One region of the Cupriavidus sp. OV096 genome, then DNA from elsewhere that is predicted to be linked to it. Evidence: predicted binding sites of a transcription regulator. Region 1 holds the regulator's gene; each other region holds the start of a gene.
The links. The regulator sigma-54, encoded in region 1, starts transcription at its own class of promoters, with help from an activator protein. The targets are predictions, from matches to a motif close to TGGCANGNAANCTGCTTT.
Positions count from the first base shown of each region.

Region 2: the regulator sigma-54 is predicted to act here: its motif matches at 3,798-3,815, upstream of BM115_RS17575 (isopenicillin N synthase family dioxygenase).
Region 3: the regulator sigma-54 is predicted to act here: its motif matches at 3,351-3,368, upstream of atzF (allophanate hydrolase).

Region 1 covers NZ_FOWM01000002.1:467,586-475,178, reverse strand. Annotated here, with positions in the region: gene BM115_RS06205 (KpsF/GutQ family sugar-phosphate isomerase) at 1-342, shown strand, start outside; gene lptC (LPS export ABC transporter periplasmic protein LptC) at 355-990, shown strand; gene lptA (lipopolysaccharide transport periplasmic protein LptA) at 1,054-1,695, shown strand; gene lptB (LPS export ABC transporter ATP-binding protein) at 1,736-2,536, shown strand; gene BM115_RS06185 (RNA polymerase factor sigma-54) at 2,670-4,151, shown strand; gene hpf (ribosome hibernation-promoting factor, HPF/YfiA family) at 4,202-4,555, shown strand; gene BM115_RS06175 (PTS sugar transporter subunit IIA) at 5,034-5,489, shown strand; gene hprK (HPr(Ser) kinase/phosphatase) at 5,546-6,517, shown strand; gene BM115_RS06165 (PsiF family protein) at 6,626-6,958, shown strand; gene rapZ (RNase adapter RapZ) at 7,023-7,593, shown strand, end outside.
Region 2 covers NZ_FOWM01000007.1:177,100-184,692, forward strand. Annotated here, with positions in the region: gene garD (galactarate dehydratase) at 1-904, opposite strand, end outside; gene BM115_RS17565 (MFS transporter) at 933-2,297, opposite strand; gene kdgD (5-dehydro-4-deoxyglucarate dehydratase) at 2,725-3,639, shown strand; gene BM115_RS17575 (isopenicillin N synthase family dioxygenase) at 4,008-4,997, shown strand; gene BM115_RS17580 (HU family DNA-binding protein) at 5,097-5,555, opposite strand; gene BM115_RS17585 (Mpo1 family 2-hydroxy fatty acid dioxygenase) at 5,853-6,350, opposite strand; gene BM115_RS17590 (arylamine N-acetyltransferase family protein) at 6,563-7,462, shown strand.
Region 3 covers NZ_FOWM01000013.1:131,939-139,531, forward strand. Annotated here, with positions in the region: gene BM115_RS23180 (ABC transporter permease) at 1-527, opposite strand, end outside; gene BM115_RS23185 (ABC transporter substrate-binding protein) at 533-1,543, opposite strand; gene atzF (allophanate hydrolase) at 1,585-3,315, opposite strand; gene BM115_RS23195 (cation:proton antiporter) at 3,651-4,952, shown strand; gene BM115_RS23200 (DMT family transporter) at 4,973-5,875, opposite strand; gene BM115_RS23205 (PQQ-dependent sugar dehydrogenase) at 5,967-7,412, opposite strand; gene BM115_RS23210 (MocR-like pyridoxine biosynthesis transcription factor PdxR) at 7,453-7,593, opposite strand, start outside.

The sequences.
Region 1 (7,593 bases):
CCCGAGGTGCGTGAAAACACCCCGCTGGCCCAGGCGCTGATGGAAATCACCCGCAAGGGCCTGGCCATGACGGCCGTGGTGGACCCGGACGGCCACGCCATCGGCGTGTTCACCGACGGCGACCTGCGCCGCCTGCTGGAAACCCCGCGCGACTGGCGCACCGTGCCCATCGGCGAGGTCATGCACCGTAACCCCCACGTGGTGAACCAGGACCAGCTGGCCGTGGAAGCCGTGCAGATCATGGAAGCGAACCGCATCAACCAGCTGCTGGTGGTCGATGGCGACGGCAAGCTCGTGGGCGCGCTCCACATCCATGACCTGACCCGCGCCAAGGTCATCTGAGCGGGGCCGGCGATGCGCGACTTCTTCGGCAGGATCTCCGGTCTGGTCATGCGGCTGCTGCCGCTGCTGCTGATGGCGATGGTCGCCGGCAGCACGTTCTGGCTGGTGCAGATCAACTCGCCCCATGAGGACGAGGCCGCCCAGAACCGCGCCAAGCGCCATGAGGCGGACTACTACATGGACCGCTTCTCGGCCACGGAACTGGACACGACCGGCGCCACCAAGATGCGCTTCACCGGCGTGAAGATGATCCATTTCGAGGACGACCAGACCTACGAGGTGACCACGCCGGCCATGCGCGCCTACCAGCCGGACCGCCCCCCGGTCACGGTCAACGCGGACCGGGGCGTGATGAACTCGGAGGGCTCGGTCATCGACCTGTACGGCAATGCCTTCCTGGTACGGCAACCCGGCGTGGATCCGTCGAAGGACCCGCGCATGACCGCTGCATCGCAATATTTCCAGTTGCTGGTCAATGACGACATCGTCAAGACCGATAAAGCGGTACAACTCACGCGCGGCCCGTCGGTGATGACGGCCAACGGACTGGTCTTCAACAATGTCACGCGCGAAGTACAATTGCTCGGCAACGTACGCGGCACCATCGTCATGAATCCGCCGTCGGGGCAGGCCCGGACCACGCAGTAAGCACAACAACAAGCACGCCAGGCGCCGGCAACGGATCGCCCGTCATTCTCTCAGCTGACCAACATGACCCCATCCCTGACGACGTTGTCCTGTCGCCGCATCGTGCCCGCCCTGGCGGTGGCAATCGCCGCGCTCGGCGCGACCCTGGCCCAGCCGGCCCTGGCGGAGCGTGCCGACAAGGACAAGCCGCTGGTGCTGGAGGCCAACAACGCCAGCTATGACGACGTGAAGCAGATCTACACGCTGACCGGCAACGTCGTGCTGACCAAGGGCACGATGGTGCTGAAGTCGGACGCCGCGCAGATCCGCACCGACCCCGAGGGCTACCAGTACGCGGTGGCCACGGCCAATCCGGGCCGCCAGGCGTATATCCGCCAGAAGCGCGACGGCGTGGACGAATACATCGACGGCTGGGGCGACCGCATCGAGTACGACGGCAAGCAGGAAATGTCGAAGCTGATCGGTCATGCCCGCGCGGCGCGCATCGCCGGCGCGAAGACCGTCGACGAGATCCGCGGCGCCGTGATCACCTACGACAGCCGCAACGAGTACTACACGGCTGCCGGCGGCGACAACAACACCTCCACCGGCAACCCGTCCGGCCGCGTGCGCGCCGTGCTCTCGCCGCGCGCGGACCCGGCCAGCGGCGCCGCCGCGCCGCCGCCGCTGGAACTGAAGCCGGCGCCCGCGCCCGGCAAGCCCTGAACCCCGGACGCGCCCGCCGCGTCACGCATGCATTGACCTGATGAACGACTCCGCCACGCTCGCCCCGAACGCCTCCGCAGCCCCGTCGGCCGCCCGTACCGACAGCAGCACGCTGGTCGTGCGCCACCTGAAGAAGCGCTACGGTTCGCGCACCGTGGTCAAGGACGTCTCGCTGGACGTGAAGAGCGGCGAGGTGGTCGGCCTGCTCGGTCCGAACGGCGCCGGCAAGACCACGTCGTTCTACATGATCGTGGGCCTGGTGGCACTGGATGAGGGCGACATCGTGCTGGACGACCAGCACATCAGCGGCCTGCCGATCCACGAGCGCGCCCGCATGGGCCTGTCCTACCTGCCGCAGGAGGCCTCGGTCTTCCGCAAGCTCAACGTCGAGGAAAACATCCGCGCCGTGCTCGAGTTGCAATTGGAGAAGGGCAAGCCGCTGCCGAAGGCCGAGATCGAACGCCGCCTGGATTCGCTGCTGGATGACCTGCAGATCGCCCATCTGCGCAACAACCCGGCGCTGTCGCTCTCCGGCGGCGAGCGCCGCCGCGTGGAAATTGCCCGGGCGCTGGCCTCCGCGCCGCGCTTCATCCTGCTGGACGAGCCGTTCGCCGGCGTGGACCCCATCGCCGTGGGCGAAATCCAGCGCATCGTGAGCTTCCTGAAGGCGCGCAACATCGGCGTGCTGATCACCGACCACAACGTGCGCGAGACGCTCGGCATCTGCGACCACGCCTACATCATCAGCGAAGGCACGGTGCTGGCCGCCGGCCAGCCTGAGGAAATCATCGCCAACGAGTCCGTGCGACGCGTGTACCTGGGCGAAAATTTCCGCATGTGACCCATCGGCCGCCGCGTGCGGCCGCGCTTCTCCCGGCCTCCACGGCGACAGCCGGGGTCGATCAGGAAGTCAGAGCGATAGGCGATAGCAATTTCCGTTCCATAGTCGGAAGGATGCGCATAGAATAGGTCGCATGAAACCGTCGCTTCAGCTTCGTCTCTCGCAACATCTGGCATTGACCCCGCAGCTGCAACAGTCGATTCGATTGTTGCAGCTCTCGACGCTTGAACTCCAGCAGGAAGTGGAACAGGCGCTGACCGAAAATCCCCTGCTCGAACGCGAAAACGACTGGATCGAAAGCCCGTTGCGGGTAGCCGCCGATGGCTCGGTCAACCTCCAGAGCGCCCCCGCGCCGGCCTCCTCCGAGCCTCAGCCCAACGGCGACGCGCGCACCGATGGCGCGTCCGGCGGTGAGGACGACAACTACAACGACAACGGCAGCGAGGACTACGGCAGCGACTGGAGCCTCGACGACTTCGCCCGCCGCCCCCAGGGCGACGAGGACGAAAAGTCGCCGATGCAACTGCGCGATGCCGAACCCACGCTGCGCGAGCACCTGATGGGGCAGTTGGCCCCGCTGAAGATCTCGGTGCGCGACAAGGGCCTGGCCATCTTCCTGATCGAATCGCTCGACGATGACGGCTACCTGAGCGCCTCGCTCGAGGAAATCTGCACCGAACTGCCCGAGGAACTCGAATTCGAGATCGACGAAGTCCACGCGATCCTGACCCTGCTGCAGAGCTTCGACCCGCCCGGCGTGGGCGCGCGCAATGCCGCGGAGTGCCTCAGCCTGCAATTGCGTCGCCTGAAGCACTCGCATCGTGAGCTGGCGCTGACCATCGTCAATCATCATCTGGAACTGCTGGCCGTGCGCGACTACACGCGGCTAAAGAAAGCGCTCCAGGTGGACGAAATAGCACTGAAGGCGGCACACGAACTGATTCGCTCGCTGGCGCCGTATCCGGGGCACGCGTTCAACCGTCCCGAGGCCGACTTCGTGGTGCCCGACGTGTTCGTGCGCAAGAGCGGCAGCGGGTGGATCGCGGCGCTCAATCCGGATGTCATGCCACGGCTGCGCATCAACGACATGTATGCGCAGATCCTGCGCGGCGCGAAGGGCGAAACGGGGACGGCAGGCCTGCAGCAGAAGCTTCAGGAGGCGCGGTGGCTTATCAAGAACATCCAGCAACGATTCGATACGATCCTGCGTGTTTCGCAGGCAATTGTGGAACGTCAAAAGAACTTTTTCACGCATGGCGAAATCGCGATGCGCCCCTTGGTTTTGCGGGAAATAGCCGATACACTCGGTTTACATGAGTCGACCATTTCCCGGGTCACCACGAATAAGTACATGGCCACGCCCATGGGTACTTTCGAGTTGAAGTACTTCTTTGGGAGCCACGTCTCTACGGAGACTGGCGGCGCGGCCTCCTCCACGGCAATCCGCGCGCTGATCAAGCAACTGATAGGAGCCGAAGACCCCAGGAATCCTCTTTCCGACAGCCGGATCGCCGAACTGCTGGGTGAGCAAGGCTTCGTGGTCGCACGCCGCACGGTGGCGAAATACCGCGAAGCGCTCAAGATCCCCGCAGTCAATCTCCGCAAGACTTTGTAGCCGAGCCGCAACCGCCTGCCTGGTGCGGCTCTTTCAGAAGGAGAAGCGCTATGAACTTCAAGATCAGTGGACACCACCTCGACATCACGCCCCCGCTGCGTGAGTATGTGGAAACGAAACTGGAGCGAATTGTCAGGCATTTCGATCAGGTCATCGGCGTGAGCGTGCTGCTATCGGTGGACAACCACAAGGAGAAGGACCGGCGCCAGTACGCGGAAATCAATCTGCATCTGAAGGGGAAGGACATCTTCGTCGAAGCGCATCATGAAGATCTGTATGCGGCGATCGACTGTCTGGTCGACAAGCTCGACCGCCAGGTCATCCGCTACAAGGACCGCGTACAGGGCCACGATCGCGAGGCGGTGAAGTACCAGATGGCCGCCCAGCAACTGACGCAGCAGTAGACACCTGCAGGCAACCGAAAACAGAGCGGTTGCCGACCCTGCAGAGGACTGAAAAGAAGAGCTCAAGCCGCGCAATCAGCGCGGCTTTTTTGATGGGCGCGCGCCATGGCGGTGACGGTGCGGGCACCTGGAATGTTTCGTTACCTTATTGCCACGCCGGAGGGCGACCCGGGGCCCCCGGGAGCGGTCAAAATGGGAACAAGTGTTCGCAAGCCGCCCGCCTCGGTGTATGCTCCGCCATACAAATAACGACAGGACGGCCCCGGGACACCCCGGGTGGGCAAGCCGGCCGGCACGTCGTGGCACCGCCGCGACCCCGGCGCTGCATCGCAAAATCGCGGTGGAGCCCTGCTCTATAATGGCCGGACGCTCCAATGCGGGCGTCCCAGACAAGATCTCGGTACCCAAGTTTCGCCCCGAATCCGGCGGGACGGCCTTCGCGCCCCGGCCCGCTAACCTGACTTCTCGCGCATCGCCCATGAATCGTTTGGCCAAATTGCTGCCACCCGGCAACATCCATCTCGACGTCACCGTCACCAGCAAGAAGCGGGTGTTCGAGCAAGCCGGGCTCCTGTTCGAGAACAACCATGGCGTGGCGCGTGCTACCGTGACCGATAACCTGTTCGCGCGCGAATCGCTGGGTTCCACGGGTCTGGGTGCCGGCGTGGCCATTCCGCATGGCCGCATCAAGGGTCTCAAGCAGCCGCTGGCCGGCTTCATGCGCCTGGCCGAGCCCATTCCGTTCGAATCGCCGGACGGCAAGCCGGTGTCGCTGTTGATCTTCCTGCTCGTGCCGGAACAGGCCACGCAACAACATCTGGAAATCCTGTCGGAAATCGCCCAACTGCTCTCGGACCGCGAGATGCGCGAGGGCCTCGCCACACTGCCCACGTCGGAAGCGGTGCATGATCTGCTGACGCAGTGGCACCCCTGACTCCCGCCCCAACGGCCGCCTGAAACGGCCTGTCCGCCCCCGAAAGTCATACGCGCATGGAACTCACCGGCGTCACCTCGCAGTCGATCTTCGACGACAACGCAGCCGATATCAAGCTCTCGTGGGTCGCTGGCCTGGAAGGGGCCGACCGGGCCTTCGACGTGGAATTCGCCCGCGAAGCCACCTCGGCGGCGGACCTCGTCGGCCACTTGAACCTGATCCACCCGAACCGGATCCAGGTGCTCGGCAAGCCGGAAATCCTCTACTACCAGCGCCTCGACGACGAGCCGCGCAAGCGCCAGATGGGCGAGCTGATCCTGCTCGAGCCGCCGTTCCTCGTCGTGGCGGATGGCATGGAGCCGCCGCCAGACCTGGAGCTGCGCTGCACGCGCTCGTCCACGCCGCTGTTCACCACGCCGGTGTCGTCGGCGGCTGTGATCGACCATCTGCGGCTCTACCTGTCGCGCATCTCCGCCCCGCGCGTGACGATGCACGGCGTGTTCCTCGACATCCTCGGCATGGGCGTGCTGATCATGGGCGAGTCCGGCCTGGGCAAGAGCGAACTGGGCCTGGAACTGATCTCGCGCGGCCACGGTCTCGTGGCCGACGATGCGGTGGATTTTGTGCGACTCGGACCCGACTTCATCGAGGGCCGCTGCCCGCCGCTGCTGCAGAACCTGCTGGAAGTGCGCGGCCTGGGCCTGCTCGACATCAAGACGATCTTCGGCGAGACGGCCGTGCGCCGGAAGATGAAGCTCAAGCTCGTGGTGCAGCTCGTGCGCCGCAACGACGGCGAGTTCGAGCGCCTGCCGCTTGACTCGCAATACCTCGATGTCCTGGGCCTGCCAATCCACATGGTGAAGATCCAGGTGGCAGCCGGCCGCAACCTGGCCGTGCTGGTCGAGGCTGCGGTGCGCAATACGATACTGCGCCTGCGCGGCATCGACACCTTGCGCGACTTCATGGACCGTCAGCGCGCCGCCATGCAGGCGGACGTGGTCTCGCGCGGCCAGGGCCGCCTGCTCTGATGCGGTGGCGCGTCAACGCGCCACGGCTCTCCATCGTTTGTGCTGTAATGGGCATCGAGCCAATGGATCGGACCCATTCGTAGTGTTTCCACAGCCAAGGAGAGAAGCATGAAGAAGCTGATCGCGATGTGTTTGCTGGTGACCCCGCTGCTGGCCACGGGCGCGTTTGCCCAGAGTGCCTCGGCCCCCGCCGCCTCTGGCGCCAAGGCCCCCAACGCCCAACAGGACAAGATGAAGGCCTGCAACGCCCAGGCCACCGGCAAGAAGGGCGACGAGCGCAACAAGTTCATGAGCGACTGCCTCTCCAACAAGCCCGCCGCCGCCGCCGAACCCAAGACCCAGCAGGACAAGATGACCGCCTGCAGCAAGCAGGGCAAGGGCAAGAAGGGCGACGACTACAAGAAGTTCATGAGCGATTGCCTGTCCAAGCCGGCGGCCTGATCGTCACTTTTTGTGCGCCGGGTGTCATGACGCAGCCATCACCCGGTGCTATCCTTGCAGGGCTATGCGGATCCTCCTCATCACCGGAATCTCCGGCTCCGGCAAGTCTGTCGCCCTCAATGTCCTGGAAGATGCAGGCTACTACTGCGTCGACAACCTCCCGGCACAATTCCTGCCCGAGCTGACCAGCTACCTGGCCGAGCAGGGCTATACCCACCTGGGCGTGGCCACCGACATTCGCAGCCGCGAGTCGCTGGCGCGGCTGCCGGACACCGTGCGCCAACTGGCCGCCGCCGGCCATCAGGTGCAGGTGCTGTTCCTGACCGCCAACACCGACGCGCTGGTGCAGCGCTACTCCGAAACACGCCGCCGCCACCCGTTGTCCGGGCGCGTGGCCGAGGTACCCGCCCTGCCGGGCAGCGCCAATGCCGATGCGGCACCGCACGATACCTCGCTGATCGAAGCCATCGAGATGGAGCGCGAGCTGCTGAGCCCGCTGGCCGAATCGGCGCACCGCATCGATACCAGCAACGTCCGCACCAACACGCTGCGTAGCTGGATCAAGGAGTTGATCCGGGGCGAGAGCCAGCAGCTCACGTTGCTATTCGAATCGTTCGGCTTCAAGCATGGCGTGC
Region 2 (7,593 bases), on a different contig from region 1:
AGGCGTCGCTGCCGCCGCACTGCACGCCCACCACCAGTTCGGAGACCGGGCAGGTCTCGCGCTGGCGCGCGTTCAGCACTTCGAGGTGCGATTCGGCCATGGTCATGATCGAGTCGATCATCGACCCGAAGCCCACGTGCTGGTCATCCTGCAGACAGACCACGCCCACCTGCACCTCGCCGGCGCCGGTCTGGATGGGGATCGTGCCGGGCGGCATCAGGCGTTCCGGCTGGAGCTTCTCGCAGCCCAGGCTCACCATCATCGCGCGGCCGCCGAAGTTGGGGTTCAGGGCGATGTTGCGCAGCGTGCGGATGGGCACGATGGCATCGGGGGCGTCGATCGCCACGCCGCAGCCATAGGTGTGCTCCAGGCCGATCACGTCGTCGACATTGGGGTAGCGCGGCAGCAGTTCGGCCTTGATGCGGCGCACCGCGTGCTCGACCACGCCGGACACGCACTGCACCGTGGTGGTAATCGCCAGGATGTTGCGGGTGCCCACGGAGCCGTCCGGGTTGCGGAAGCCTTCGAAGGTATAGCCTTCCAGCGGCGGCAGCGGCGCCGGCACGCGCGTGCCGATCGGCAGGTCGGTCAGGCCCGGCGGCTCGGGCATGCGCAGCACGCGCTCGTTGATCCAGCTGCCGCGCGGCAGGTCTTTCAGCGCGTAGCCGATCACCACGTTGTAGCGCATGACCGCGTCGTCCTGCTTCAGGTCCACCAGCGCCACCTTGTGGCCCTGCGGCACGCGTTCCACGAGCGTCAGGCCGCACGGGAACACCGTGCCGGCGGGCAGGCCGCCGTCATTGGCGATGATGGCCACGTTGTCGTCGGCGTGGATGCGGATGTACAGCGGCTTGGGGTCGGCAGCCACGGCCTGGGCGGCCACCGGGGAATCCAGTTCAGACATGTTGGGGGGTCCTTGTCTTCTCTCTATATCAGGCGTGCTTCAGTTCCACGCGCCGGATGTCCTTCACGATCACCAGGTAGCTCACCACGGTGACCAGGGCGTTGATGCCCACGAAAACCAGCGCGCCGTTGAACGAGCCCGTGACGCTGAGGATATAGCCGATCACGATCGGCGTCACGATGCCGGCGATATTGCCAAAGGTGTTGAAAATGCTGCCGGCGAGGCCCATGACCTCCTTGGGCGCCGTATCGGCCACCACAGCCCAGCCCAGCGCGCCAATGCCCTTGCCGAAGAAGGCCAGCGCCATGATGCCGACCACCAGCCACTCGGCATCCACGTAGTTGCAGGCAATCATCGACACGGACAGCAGCATGCCGACCACGATGGGCAGCTTGCGCGCGAAGGTCAGCGAGTAGCCCTTGCGCAGCAGGCTGTCGGAGATCACCCCGCCCAGCACCCCGCCCAGGAAGCCGCAGATAGCCGGCAGCGAGGCCACGAAGCCCGCCTTCAGGATCGACATGCCGCGCGCCTGCACCAGGTACACCGGGAACCACGTCAGGAAGAAGTACGTCAGCACGTTGATGCAGTACTGGCCGAGGTACACGCCAGCCAGCATGCGGTTGGAGAGCAGTTGCTTGGCGTAGAACCAGCCCGCCGGTGCCTTTTCCTTGGCCTGGCCGGCGCCTTCGTTCATATGGATCAGCCCGCCGCCCTGCTCGATATAGTCGAGTTCGGCGCGGTTCACGGCCGGGTGCGTGGCTGGGCTGCGCATGATCTTGAGCCATACCAGCGCCAGCGCCATGCCCATCAGGCCCATCCACAGGTAGACGTGGTGCCAGCCCCAGCTATGGACGACCCAGGCCATCAGCGGCGTGAAGACCACGGCGGCGAAGTACTGGGCGGCGTTGAAGATGGCCGATGCCGTGCCACGCTCGGCGGTGGGGAACCAGCTGGCGACCACCTTGGCGTTGGCCGGGAAAGCCGGCGATTCGGCCAGGCCCACGGCAAAGCGCAGCGCGAACAGTACGGTCATGACCGAGCCGATGGTGGCGAACACGCCCAGCCAGCCCTGCAGCAGCGTGAAGAACGACCAGACGAAGATGCTGGCCGCGTAGATGCGGCGTGCGCCGAAGCGGTCGAGCAGCCAGCCGCCTGGAATCTGCGCCATCACATAGGCCCAGCTGAAGGCGGAGAAGATATAGCCCATCTGCACGGCGCTGAAGCCGAACTCCTCGCGCATCGCGGGGCCGGTGATCGACAGCGTGGCCCGGTCGGCGTAGTTGACCGTGGTCACAATGAAGATGAGCAGGAGAATCCAGTAGCGGACGTTGGTGCGGCGCGCGCCTTCGACAGAAGTCGCGGCGGCGGTGCTGGAAGTGGGGCTTGCGTTCATCGGGGTCTCCTCACAGCCGGGGACCGGGTGCAGAATGCGTGGGAACCGGCTTGTGATATGTCGTCGTACGACTGCGATTATAGGGACGCGGTTCCGTCAGACACAGTGCGCGTTTACCCTGAACGGTGCAAATCGCCCTGCTTTCGGGCATCGGGCCCGATGGCCTTCCTTTCAATCTGCTTGCGGCCTGGCGGGCGATCGGCCGGTCTGGGCGATGTGACGCCCCCCTCGTCTGCCCACCCCCGGTGCGGGCAAAAATGCCGGGGTTTTCCCTCGGTCGTGCCCTTAGCCCTTGCACCGTCAAGTTGTTAGTTGTACGATGACTTATCTCGAATCCACTCAGCAGTTGGGTGCGAGGTCATCGAACGGGCCTTGCCCCATTAACAAACCACACCATTTTCGCCATGTGGCGATCAGGATGAGCGACATGACTACACCGCAAGAACTCAAGCAGATTATTTCGGACGGCCTGCTTTCGTTCCCCGTGACCGACTTTGACGAACAGGGCAATTTCCGCCCGTCGACCTATATCGAACGCCTGGAATGGCTGGCCCCGTACGGCGCCTCGGCCCTGTTCGCAGCCGGCGGCACGGGCGAGTTCTTCTCGCTGACGCAGCAGGACTATTCGAACGTGATCCGCACCGCGGTGGAAACCTGCCGTGGCAAGGTACCCATCCTGGCCGGCGCCGGCGGCCCGACCCGCGTGGCCATCGAATACGCCAAGGAAGCCGAGCGCCTGGGCGCGCACGGCATCCTGCTGATGCCGCATTACCTGACCGAAGCCAGCGAAGAAGGCATCGCCAACCACATTGAAGAGGTCTGCAAGGCCACCAAGTGCGGCGTGATCGTCTACAACCGCGCCAACTCGCGCATCGGCGCCGACCTGCTGGAACGCGTGGTCGACCGCTGCCCGAACCTGATCGGCTTCAAGGACGGCGTGGGCGAGATCGAGGCAATGGTGCGCGTGCGCCGCAAGCTCGGCGACCGCCTGGCCTACCTGGGCGGCCTGCCCACCGCCGAGGTCTACGCCGCTGCCTACAAGGCGCTGGGCGTGCCGGTGTACTCGTCGGCCGTGTTCAACTTCATCCCGAAGACGGCGATGGACTTCTACCGCGCCATCGCGGCGGACGACCACGCTACCGTGGGTCGCCTGATCGACGACTTCTTCCTGCCGTACCTGGACATCCGTAACCGCAAGCACGGCTACGCGGTGTCGATCGTCAAGGCCGGCGCCAAGCTGGTTGGCCACGATGCCGGCCCGGTGCGCGCACCGCTGACGGACCTGAACGAAGAGGAACTGGGCAAGCTGGACGCCCTGATCCGCAAGCTGGGACCGCAGTAAGCGGTCATGTGGTGCCCTCCCCGCTGCGGGAGGAAAGAACTGAACGCCGGCCTTTGCGCCGGCGTTTTTTTTGGGCGCGCCGCACCATCCTGCGGCATGGCGTGCGCCACCCCGGCGCAAATCGGCCCGGAACTGGGTCAAAACCGGGTCGTGCCGGCTGGCCCGAAACCTGCAATCTCACCCCCCGAAGAGTAGAAGCGTTCAACCGCCCACCCCCGGTGCGCGGCAGGAAATTGCTCTTGACGTCCGTGCCCCGCCCTTGCGCGACTGGCACCGGGGCTCAAGAGATCGTCCGCAGGTCAGATCCCCCGGCAGTCATCGCGCGAAAGGCAGGGCCGCACCCAACCTTTCCTGACTCCGGAACGATCATGACCGACACCGCCTCCCTCCACGAACTGGCCCGCGAATCCCGCATGGGCGCGCAAGGCCACGAGACCAGCGCGCGCGAGATCCGCCGCATCGACCTCTCCGACTACCCCCGCCGCAAGGCCGAGATCGCCGACGAACTCTGGCATGCGGCCGTGGACGTCGGCTTCTTCCAGGTGGCGAACCACGGCATCGACCTCGCCGCCGTGCGCGAAGCCTTCGCCATGACCGAACGCTTCTTCGCGCTGCCGGAGGCCGTGAAGGGCCTGTATCCGCTGCAGAAGGCCAACAACGCCGGCTGGGAGTCCCGCGCGCAGGTACGGCCGTCCACGGGCACGCCGGACCAGAAGGAGTCCTACCAGATCACCCGCCCCCACATGGCGCCGCTGTGGCCCAGCGAGGCGGAGCTGGCCGGCTTCCAGGCCACCATGCTGGCCTTCGAGCGCCAGTGCTGGGAGGTGGGCATGAAGCTCCTGTCCTGCTTCGCCGACAAGCTCGGCTTCGATCCGGAATTCTTCACGCGCGCCCACGACCCGGCCGCGCCGGACTACCAGAGCACGCTGCGGCTGCTGCACTACTACGCGATTCCGCCCGAGGCGCAGGACAAACTCGAACTCTGGCGTGCCGGTGCCCATACGGATTTCGACTGCCTGACGCTGCTGTTCCAGCGCCAGGGCCAGGGCGGCCTGCAGGTCTGTCCGGGCAAGGAGATGGAGGCGCAGGCGTGGACGCCCATCGCCCCGGACGAGGACGTCATCACGTGCAATATCGGGGACATGCTGATGCGCTGGAGCGATGACCGCCTGCCTTCCAACTTCCACCGCGTGCGCAACCCCGCGCCGGGCGAGTACATGGGCCCGCGCTACAGCCTGGCGTTCTTCTGCCAGGCCAACCGCGAGGCGACGATCGAGGGCCCTGCGCGGCTGTACCCAGCCATCTCGGCGGGCGATTTCCTGCGCCAGCGCGTGGCAGCCAATTTCAAGGCGTACTGACCCGCCCTCGCCGCCCTCGCCGCCCGGGCATCCGGGCAACAAAAAACCCCACGCGCCGGAGCGGGTGGGGTTTTCAGGACTACCAAAGATGCGTGGCGATCAGGCCGCGGCGTCCTTCAGCTTCTTCAGCGGACGGACCTTGACCTTGACGCTGGCCGGCTTGGCCGGGAACCAACGCTCTTCACCCGTGAACGGGTCCTTGCCAAAGCGCTTCTTCTTGGCCGGCACTTGCTGTGCGGTCACCTTCAGCAGGCCCGGCAGCGTGAATTCGCCGGCGCCCTTCTTGTTCAGCGCGCTGACGATGGTGTTTTCCAGATGGGCCAGCACCGACTTCACGGCCTTGGCTTCCAGCTGGGTCTGAGCTACCAGGTGAGCGACCAGGCTCGACTTGTTGAAGGTGTCCTTCAGCGGCTTCGGGGCCGGAGCAGCGGCGGGAGCAGCCTTCTTGGCCGGAGCGGCCTTCTTGGCGGCAGCCTTCACGGGTGCCTTGGTTGCCGGTGCCTTCTTGGCAGCGGGCTTGGTTGCAGTCTTCGTGGTCGGTTTCGCTTTGGTCGCCATATCGATATACGTGAGTTGAAGAATGTGTCCCGGCGTATCGCCGCGTATCGCTGCGTCTCACCGCAGTGGCACGTTGCGAATCACGGGTGCCGGTACGCACTGAATCATAGCGGAAAGTACCGCAAGTCAAGGGGTTTTCGTACATGAGGCACGTCAAACCCAGTGAAAACCCCGGGTTTTGTCGCTGCTTTGCGTCAGCAACGGGCTCGCGAGCGGGCCTTGCGCACGCGTAAAGGGGGTACGTCCCCCCACTTTGGCGTGCGCGGCGTGTGCCCGAAGATCTGGAATCTGACCCGATCAGTGCACGTGCGCGGCCATTGCGTCGTGCGTTTCGCGGGCAAGGCCCATCGCGAACGCGGTCTCCGCCACCAGGAAGAGCGGGCCGATCAGCAGCCCGACGAGGTCATCGACGAACGCCGGCTTGCGCCCCTCGTAGTAGTGCCCGACGAACTGGATGATCCATCCCACCACGAACAGGCCGATGCCGGAAGCGAGCCAGGCCGCCGTCGGCAGCGCGGCAATCCATGCCCCAACCCATAGGAATACGGCCAGAATGACCGCCATGGCGAGGCCGAAGGCGAACGACAGCCGCAGGTAGAACAGGCACGAGAGCGCGTAGACGACCATGGCCGGGGTGAGGAACGCCGCCCCCTCGCCGAGCGGCATGGCGGGCCGGCCGAGCAGCGTGGTCACGGCCAGCACGATCATCGGGATGCCGACGAAATGGGTGACGATGTTGCGGCGATCGCGGTGATAGGCCGCGTAATGCGACAGATGCTCGATCAGGGTTTTCACGGGGCGTCTCCGGTGAGAGGGCCCGGCTGAGGATGACCCTGTCATGCGTGGGGCATCGGTGCCGGTGGCGTTGTGGACTTATAGTAGTGGGCGCGCCGGCCTCGGTCTACCCCACCGCTGACGAAGCGGATTCCGTCGGCGCAGCCTGGCATTCTCGCCAAACCAACCGCCACCCGGGCCGCTATCGGACCCCCACGGAGACAGCGAACCCCATGCTTCCCGTCGATGAAATTTCCCCGCTCTCGCCCGATCAGCTACCGGCGTGGCTGGCGCGGATCGGCCTCGATGCCGCGCCAGCCAGCCCCGACCTCCCCGCGCTGGACGCGCTGATCGCAGCCCAGCTCGCCCATCTCCCGTTCGAGAACCTGAATCCGCTCACGGGCCGACCCGTGCGGATCGACGTGCCGGACGTGTTCGAAAAACTCGTCATCCAGGGGCGCGGCGGCTACTGCTTCGAGCTCAATACCCTGTTCTGCGCCGGGCTCAAGGCGCTCGGGTATTCCGTGGTGCCCCTGGCCGCGCGCGTGCGCTGGCGGCTGCCGGCGGACCATCCGCCCACCGGGCTCTCCCACATGCTGCTGCGCGTCGAGGTGGCCCACGAGAGCTATCTGGCCGACGTGGGCTTCGGCGGCACCACACTCGACCGCGCGCTACCGCTGTCCTTGCCGGTCAACCCTGACGTGCCGTTCCGGCTGACGCCCACGCCGGCGGCGCAGTTGGCCAGCACCGCGTTCCACGCCTACGACCTCGAATTCCGGTCCGATGACGGCACCGGCGCGGACGACTGGCGCGTGATGTACCGCTTCGACCTGACCCCGCAGCCGAAGATCGATTACGTGGCGCGCAACTGGTACGTGTCGACCCATCCAGACAGCCAGTTCACACAGACGCTGATGGTGGCGCGGGTGGTGGACGGGGTGCGCCTGGCGCTTCGCAACGGCCAGTTCGCCGCGCGCGCCGCCGACGGCAGCGTCCAGAAGCAGGAACTGGACGACGCCGAGGCCGTCATCGACCTGCTCATCCACCGCTTCGGCATCCCCCTGGACGCGCCGCTGCGCGGTGCGCTGGCCGCCACCCTGCCGCGCGTGCTCGCCGCCGACAAGGAGGCATGAGGGGCATATAAGGGGCAGAGCATTCCACGCTGCGGCACGCGTCATGCATCGCGTGAATTGCCCGCAGAAAGTTTGCTGATACCACCCCCGGCGTGGCGGTTTGCGGGTGGACTGAGGGGGGCGGCGTCCCC
Region 3 (7,593 bases), on a different contig from region 1:
TTGATCACGCCATAGGCGCTGTTGAAGACCACGATCAGCAGGGCACCGAAGGCGGCGATGGCTATCTTGTTGATGTCGGACACGCCGAAGATCAGCAGGAACAGCGGAATCAGCGCGGAAGACGGCGTGGAGCGGAAGAAGTCGATCAGGAACTCCACGCTGCGGTAGGCCCGCTCATTGCTGCCGAGCAGCACGCCCAGCGGCATGCCAACCACCGCCGCAATGGCGAACGCCTGCAGCGTCCGCGCGACGGTGACGGCGAAGTCCGCCAGCAGCTCGCCGCCGGCCAGCCCGGTGGCCAGCGCCACCAGCGTATCGCCGGGGCTCGGCAGCAGGATCGGCTTGATCAGGCCGAAGCGGACCACCAGGTCCCAGATCAAGAACAGCACCAGCGGGCCGACCATCGGCAAGAGTCGGTCGCCGAGGGGCCGGCGTGGCGCGGCGTCGTGCGAGGCCGGGGGCGCCCAGGATTTGCCGGCGGGCGGGGCCGTGCCCGGCACGGCGCCGGTATCGGAGAGTTCGGACATGGTCGTCAGGCCTTGTAGAGCAGCGTGTTGACGTCCACCTTGCGCGAGAAGATGCCCTTTTCGGTGAACAGGTCGTAGAACTTCTGGAAGTGGGCGGCGTCGCTGGCCTTGAATTCGTCGAAGAACAGGTAGTCAGCCATCGGCACCTCGGCCGTCAGCGCGCCTTCGATGGCCGTATAGCCCTTGAGGAAGGGGCGCGCCTCGGTCGGGTTCTGGCGCACCAGCACCACGCCGCGCCGGTAGGCGGCGAGGTAGGCCTTGGCCACGTCCTTGTTCTTGCCGAGGAATTCCGTGGTCAGGCTGGCCGAGCCGCCATGCCACGGGGCCATCGGGTCGCCGAGGATGTAGCGCGCCACCACGCCGGCTTCCAGCGTGCGCGTGGTGCCGTTGAGCCGGCCGATGGTGCCGGTCGGCTCGAGCGAGTAGACCCCATCGATCTGGCCGGCGGCGAGCGCCGCCACGTGCTGGCCAATCGGCAGTTCCGTCACGCTGATCTTGCCGGCACCGGCACGCTCCAGCATGGTCTTGGCCAGCACCACGTTCTGCAGGCCCGGGCCGCATGCCACGCGCTTGCCCTTGAGTTCCGCCACGGTCTTGATCGGGCTGTCCTTGGCCACGAGGAACTCGTCGAGCACGAACTTGGCGTTGGTCGGGTTGGTGCAGAAGATCTTCAGCAGGCCGGGCTGGGCGATGTCACCGATGGCCAGCGCGGCCGAGGCGGTGCCATTGGCGCTGCCGTCGCAGCGGCCGGCCAGGATGGCCTCGATGACCTGCTGCGGGCTGGCGAACTTGATCGGCTCGACGTTCAGCCCGGCCTCCTTGAAATAGCCCTTTTCGACGGCGGCGAAGAAGGGCAGGCCCGAGGCGACCGGCCAGTAGCCGATGCGCAGCTTGGGCGTACCCTGCGCGCGGACGATGGCCGGCGCGGCCAGCACGGACAGCGCGGCGGCGCCGGCCTTCAGCGCGCGGCGGCGCGAGGGGGAGACGGTGGCGGGACGGGAGGTGGAGCGGGTCATGGCAGGTTCCTGTGCGTGAATGTTGAGGATTCGGAAGACGGTCAAGCGGCGGAGAGCGACGTGATATAGGCGCGCCAGCCGCCATGGGCGCTGACATCGGGCGCACCGTGCAGCGCATGGCCTTCGCAGACGAAGCCATGGACCCAGCGGCCATCGGCCAGCTCGAGGCTGCCCAGCGCGAGCGGGGCCGGCACCAGCGCCAGGAAGCTGCCGACGGCGGCGAGCGGCACCTGCCACACCTCCACCGCGATGGCGGCGCCGGCATCCTCCCCGGCGTCCACGCGGCGCAGGCCGGGCTTTGGCGGCGTGGTGCCGGGCAGCGCGTGCAGCCGATAGTGCGGCGCGGTGGTGGTGGCCTCGGCCAGCGTCGCACCGCGTTCGGTCAACTGACCGTTCAGCGGCATGCCAGAGAGATGGGCGCCCACCACGGCCAGCGGCAGATGAGTGGCGGGGGACGGGGCCAGCCCGGCAATGGACACCGGCGCGGGCAGCGGCTCGCCCGTCGCACCCAGCGTCAGCCCCGTGGCGTGGTGGAAGCGTTGCCCCAGGTCGGCGAGCTGCCAGTCGCTGCCGGCCTGGCCGATCAGCGTGATGCCGAACGGCAGCCCGTCCGGGCGCAGGCTAGCGGGCACGGACAGCGCGGCGTAGTCGAGCAGGTTGACGAAGTTCGTGTAGTGGCCGAGTTCGCGGTTGCGTACCACCGGATCGGCCAGCATGGCGGCGATGGTGCAATGCGTCGGCGCCGTGGGCACGCACAGCACGTCGATGTCCTGCCACATCGTGGCCGCGCGCTGGGCCAGGGCCTGGAGCGCGTGCTGGGCATCGAACACATCGGCGGCGCTGTAGCGGCTGCCGGCGGCCAGGATCGAACGCACCGGCTCGATGACCGCGCCCGGCGCGCGGTCGAAGAAGGGGCGCACGGCGGCGTAGCGCTCGGCGACCAGCGCGCTGTCATAGAGCAGCGCGGCGGCTTCGGCCAGCGGGGCATAGTCGATGGGCACCGCGCGACCGCCCAGCGCCTCCAGCGCGGCAACGGCGGCGTCGAAGGCCCGGCGGGCGAGGTCATCGCCGAAAAACTCCGGCTCGGCCGGCAGGCCAAAGCGGAACGCAGCCGGCAGCGGCGTGCGCGCCAGCGGCAGCGCGCGCGAGTACGGGTCCTGCGGGTCATGGCCGGCTGCGGCTTCCAGCACGCGCACCGCCATGGCCACCGTGCGCGCCAGGATCGACACGCAATCCACGCTCTGCGCGGCGGGGAACACGCCGTGGGCGGAGATCAGGCCCTTGCTCGGCTTCAGCCCGACGATGTTGTTGAGCCCGGCGGGCACCCGGCCGGAGCCGGCGGTGTCCGTGCCCAGCGCGAAGTCAACCTCACCGCTGGCCACCGCGTACGCCGAACCGGAACTCGACCCGCCGCTGACATAGGCCGGGTCGAACGCATTGGGCACGGCGCCGTAGGGCGAGCGCGTGCCATTCAGGCCGCAGGCGAACTGGTCCAGGTTGGTCTTGCCGGCCAACGCCGCGCCGGCGCCCAGCAGGCGCGCGATCACCGTGGCGTGGGCGTCCGGCACGTAGGCGAATTCGGGGCAGGCGGCGGTCGTCGGCACGCCAGCCACGTCGATATTGTCCTTGGCCGCAAAACGCAGGCCGGCCAGCGGGGCGTGCTCCGGGTGCGGGGCGACGACCGGGGTATCGAACCGCGCGATCCACGCCGCATCGGCCTCGCCGGGGGCGGCTGTCGTGGCCGCTGTGGTGGCCGAGGTAGAGGTACGCATGAGAGTCCTATCTGAAATCCAATCTTGGATACAAGATAGCAATCACCGTGCCAAAGGCACTTTTGGGCAGGGGGAAGCCCGGTCAGACGTGGAAAATGTCAATGAAATCAGTCGATTAGCCACGTGGCTGTTCACGCGTGACCGGGCTGCTGGGCGCCTTCGGCCTGCCACCCACACCCCGCCGCCCACCCGCAAGCCCCTGCGTGGTGCGCGCACGCACCAGTGTCGGGAGGTCTTCACTGACACGGCGCTACGGGGTCCGCCCGACAGCGCCCGCCCGCCGCGCCGCCTACTGTGAAAGTCTCGACCGGGATATATCGAATAGAGGAGCCAGCTTGTTCGCGACCTGGGCATTGGTCATTGGCGCGCTGCTGATCACGATGGGGTTGATCGACTCCATGGTGAAGCGCCTGCCCATGTCCCCGTCCGGCCTGTATCTATTAGTGGGGATGGCGCTGGGACCGGGCGGGGCCGGGCTGATCGTGCTCGATCTGACGGACCCGGGCCACGTGAGGGTACTGGAATGGATCACCGAGCTGGCCGTGCTCGTCGCTCTGTTCGGCGTGGGCTTGCGGCTGCGGGTGCAGATGACGTACCGCGTCTGGCGCCTGCCGGTGCGGCTGGCCACCGTGGCGATGCTGCTGACCATCGGCGGCGTCTGCGCCGTGGCGGTGGGCTGGCTGCAGGTGCCACTGGGCCTGGCGGTGCTGCTCGGGGCGATCCTGGCGCCCACGGACCCCGTGCTGGCCTCGGACGTGCAGATGGCCGATACCGAGGATCGCGACGTGGTGCGCTACAGCCTGACGGGTGAGGGCGGCCTGAACGATGGCGCGGCGTTCCCGTTCGTCATGCTCGGCCTTGGCTTGCTGGGTTTCCACGAACTGGGCGCGTGGGGCGGCCGCTGGATGGCGGTCGATCTGGTCTGGAGCACCCTCGGCGGGCTGGCAATCGGTGGGCTGCTGGGCTGGCTGGCGAGCAAGACCATCCTGGTCCTGCGGCTGCGCTTCCATGAGGCGGTGGGGCTGGAGAGTTTCCTCACGCTGGGCCTGATCGGCGTGTCCTACGGCGCCGCGCTGTTGCTGCACACCTACGGCTTCCTGGCCGTGTTCGCGGCGGGGCTGGCGATGCGGCAGGTGGAGCGCCGCGAGAATCCCGCCACCTCGCCGGCGGAGGTGCTGGGACCGCTGCATACGGCCGATGTCGAGACCACCTCCACGCACGAGCGCAAGGCCGCCGCCTACCTCACCCATACCGCCTCGGAGTTCTCGTTCAATATCGAACGGCTGGCCGAGCTGTGCGTCACCCTGCTGATCGGGGCGATGCTGACCCGGGAGGTCTTCCACGCCCAGTACGTGGTGCTGGCGCTGCTGCTGATCTGCCTGATCCGGCCGCTATCGGTCTATGCGTCCACCTTCGACCTGCCCATGGCGCGCGGCCAGCGGCGCCTGACCGCGTGGTTCGGCATTCGCGGCATCGGCTCGCTTTACTACCTGGCCTATGCCCTGACGCACACCGCCGGCGAGGAATGGAGCCCCTTCCTGATCCACGCCACGCTGTGCACCGTGGTGTTCTCCATCGTCCTGCACGGCCTGACGGCCACGCCGCTGATGGCCTTCCATCAACGGCTGGGGCGCTAGCCAGCACCCTTCAGCGTCATTCAGCGCCGCTGCGCCAGCCCGATGCCTGCGGCGATGGTGAGCAGCCCCACGCCGTGATACCAGTGGGGCGACTCGCCGAGCAGCAGCGTGGAGAGCAGGGCGGCGAACACCGGCGTCAGCGTGATGAAGAACACCGGCAACTGCGCGCCGGCCCGTGCGATGGCGCGGTCCCAGGCGAAGTAGGCCAGCAGCGAGGGAATCGTCGACACATAAAGCAGGATGCCCATCACCTTGCCGTTCCAGGGGATGGGCGTCGACAGCGTCATCAATTCCCACGCCGTGACGGGCACGCTGGCCACCACGCCGGTGACGATCTGCGCGAACAGCAGCACCGGCAGCGGCAGGTCCGGGCGATGCTTGCGCAGCAGCCAGGTATAGGCGCTCCAGGCGATGGTCGCCGCAAGCATGTATAGGTCGCCGGGCACGAAGTCGAGCTGCGCCAGCCGCCCCAACTCCCCGCGCACCAGCACGAAAGACACCCCCACCAGACACAGCAGCGCCCCCGCCACAGCCCACGGCCGCATGCGCTCCCCGAAGAACAGCGCGCCGATGATCAGCAGGAACAGCGGCGTGGAGGCGCCAATCAAGGTGACGTTGATCGGCGTCGAGGTGGTCAGCGCGAGGTACTGGAACGCGTTGTAGCTGGCAATCGACAGCACGCCCATCGCCGTCAGCAGCCCCGCATGCCGGCGCAGCGTGGCCCGATGTTCCACCACCCCGCGCCAGGCGTAGAGCCCCAACAAGGTCCCGGCCAGTACCCAGCGCACGAAATTCAGCGTGAGCGGCGGAAACGTACCGGCGGCCAGCCGCCCGACAATCGCGTTGCCCGCCCAGGCCAGTGGCGGGAAGGTGAGCAGGAACAGGGTGGTCCCGTCGAGGCGGCGGGTGGCGCTGGCATGCATGGGGGTGGGGAGGGCGTCGTGAGGATGCGGGATTATCCGCCATCACGGCGTGTGGCGCTGGCGCCCCCCGCAAGGCGCCCCTAAGGCGCCCCTAAGGCGCCCGCTGTACCCGATACACCTTGCCGCTCGTCGAAGACGTGCCGGCGTCGGCCAGTACGTAGAGTTCCTGCGCGGCATCGGTGCCGAAGGAGTAGACGCTGCCGCTGGCGGTGACCGGCCAGTCCACCCGCTCGGAAACGGCGCCGTCGCGGTACAGGAAGCTGGCCAGCTTGCCGGTGCACAGGTCGGTGTAGAAATAGCGGCCCTGGAGTTCGGGCAGGGCCGCGCCGCGATAGACGTAGCCGCCGACGATGGCGCAGCCGCCGGCGTCGTGGCTGTACTCGAACACGGGCGCGGTCAGGCCGGCGGGGTCGCACGCGGTGGCGCCGACGCAGGCGGTGCCTTCCAGACGATCCCATCCGTAGTTGAGGCCGCCGCTGGCGGTTGGCATGGCGTTGACTTCCTCGCGCTGGCCTTGGCCGACATCCGCGATATAGAGCAGGCCGTTCGCATCGAACGAGAACCGCCACGGGTTGCGCAGCCCGGTGGCCCAGATCTCGGGGCGTCCGCCCCCGCCGCCGGCGAACGGATTGCCGGCCGGCACGGTATAGCTGGCGCCGCTCACGTCGATGCGCAGGATCTTGCCCAGCAGCGTGCCGCTGTTCTGGGCGTTGTTGGCGGGGTCGTTGCTACCGCCGCCGTCGCCGGTGCCGATGTAGAGCATGCCGTCCGTGCCGAACGCGAGCTGGCCGCCGTTGTGGTTGCTGGCCCCCGGGTGCGGAATCGACAGCAGCAACGTGCCGGTGGGGTTCGCTGCGTCCGGGTTGCTGGCCGAGACCGTGTAGCGCGCCACGGTGATCGCGCCGTTCTGGTCGGTGTAGTAGACGTAGAAGCGCCCGTTGGTGGCGTAGGCGGGGTCGAACGCCATCGAGAACAGGCCGCGCTCGCCGTCGGTGGTGGTGAGGATGGAGAGGTCGAGGAAGGACGCGGCGAGCACGCTGCCGTCCCGCACGATGCGGACCCGGCCGGCGCGCTCCACCACGAACAGCCGGGGGTCGTTGGCGGGTGCGGTGAGGAAGATCGGCGCCGCGAAGCCTTCCGCCACCTGGGTCAGCGACAGCCGCATGTCCGAGGGCGCGCCGTAGCTCACGCCGATAGTGGGCGCCGTGTTGGCGGCCACCATCGCGGTCTGCGCGGCCTGCGAGGGCTGGTAGGACGTCGATCCGGTCAGTACCGGGGCCGCCGTCACGGTGTAGGTGCCGGCCGCGAGGTTGCCAAGCGTGACGGTCTGGCCGACGGTCTGCCGATAGCCGCCCGGCCCGGTCACCGTGATGTTGGCCGGCGTGCCGGCGGGCAGGCCGGACACGACGATCGCGAGGGTGGCGGGCGTGCTGCCGCTGGTGATCTGGACGTCGCCGCCGCCACCGCCACAGCCGGCCAGCCACAGCGTGGTGATGGCGAGCAGCCGGCATAGCATCGATCGATGTGCATGAATCATCACGTCCTCCTGCTCACCACGTTACCGAAGCCTTTGTATCCTAGGTCGGTCTGAGCCGGGGCAGCAGGCAATCGAGCAGCACGTCGAAGGCGGGGCCGATGTCTTCCTCGGGCACGCAGGCATAGCCCAGCAGCAGCCCGCGCCGAACCGTCGGCCCCATGAAATAGCGCGATAGCGGCCG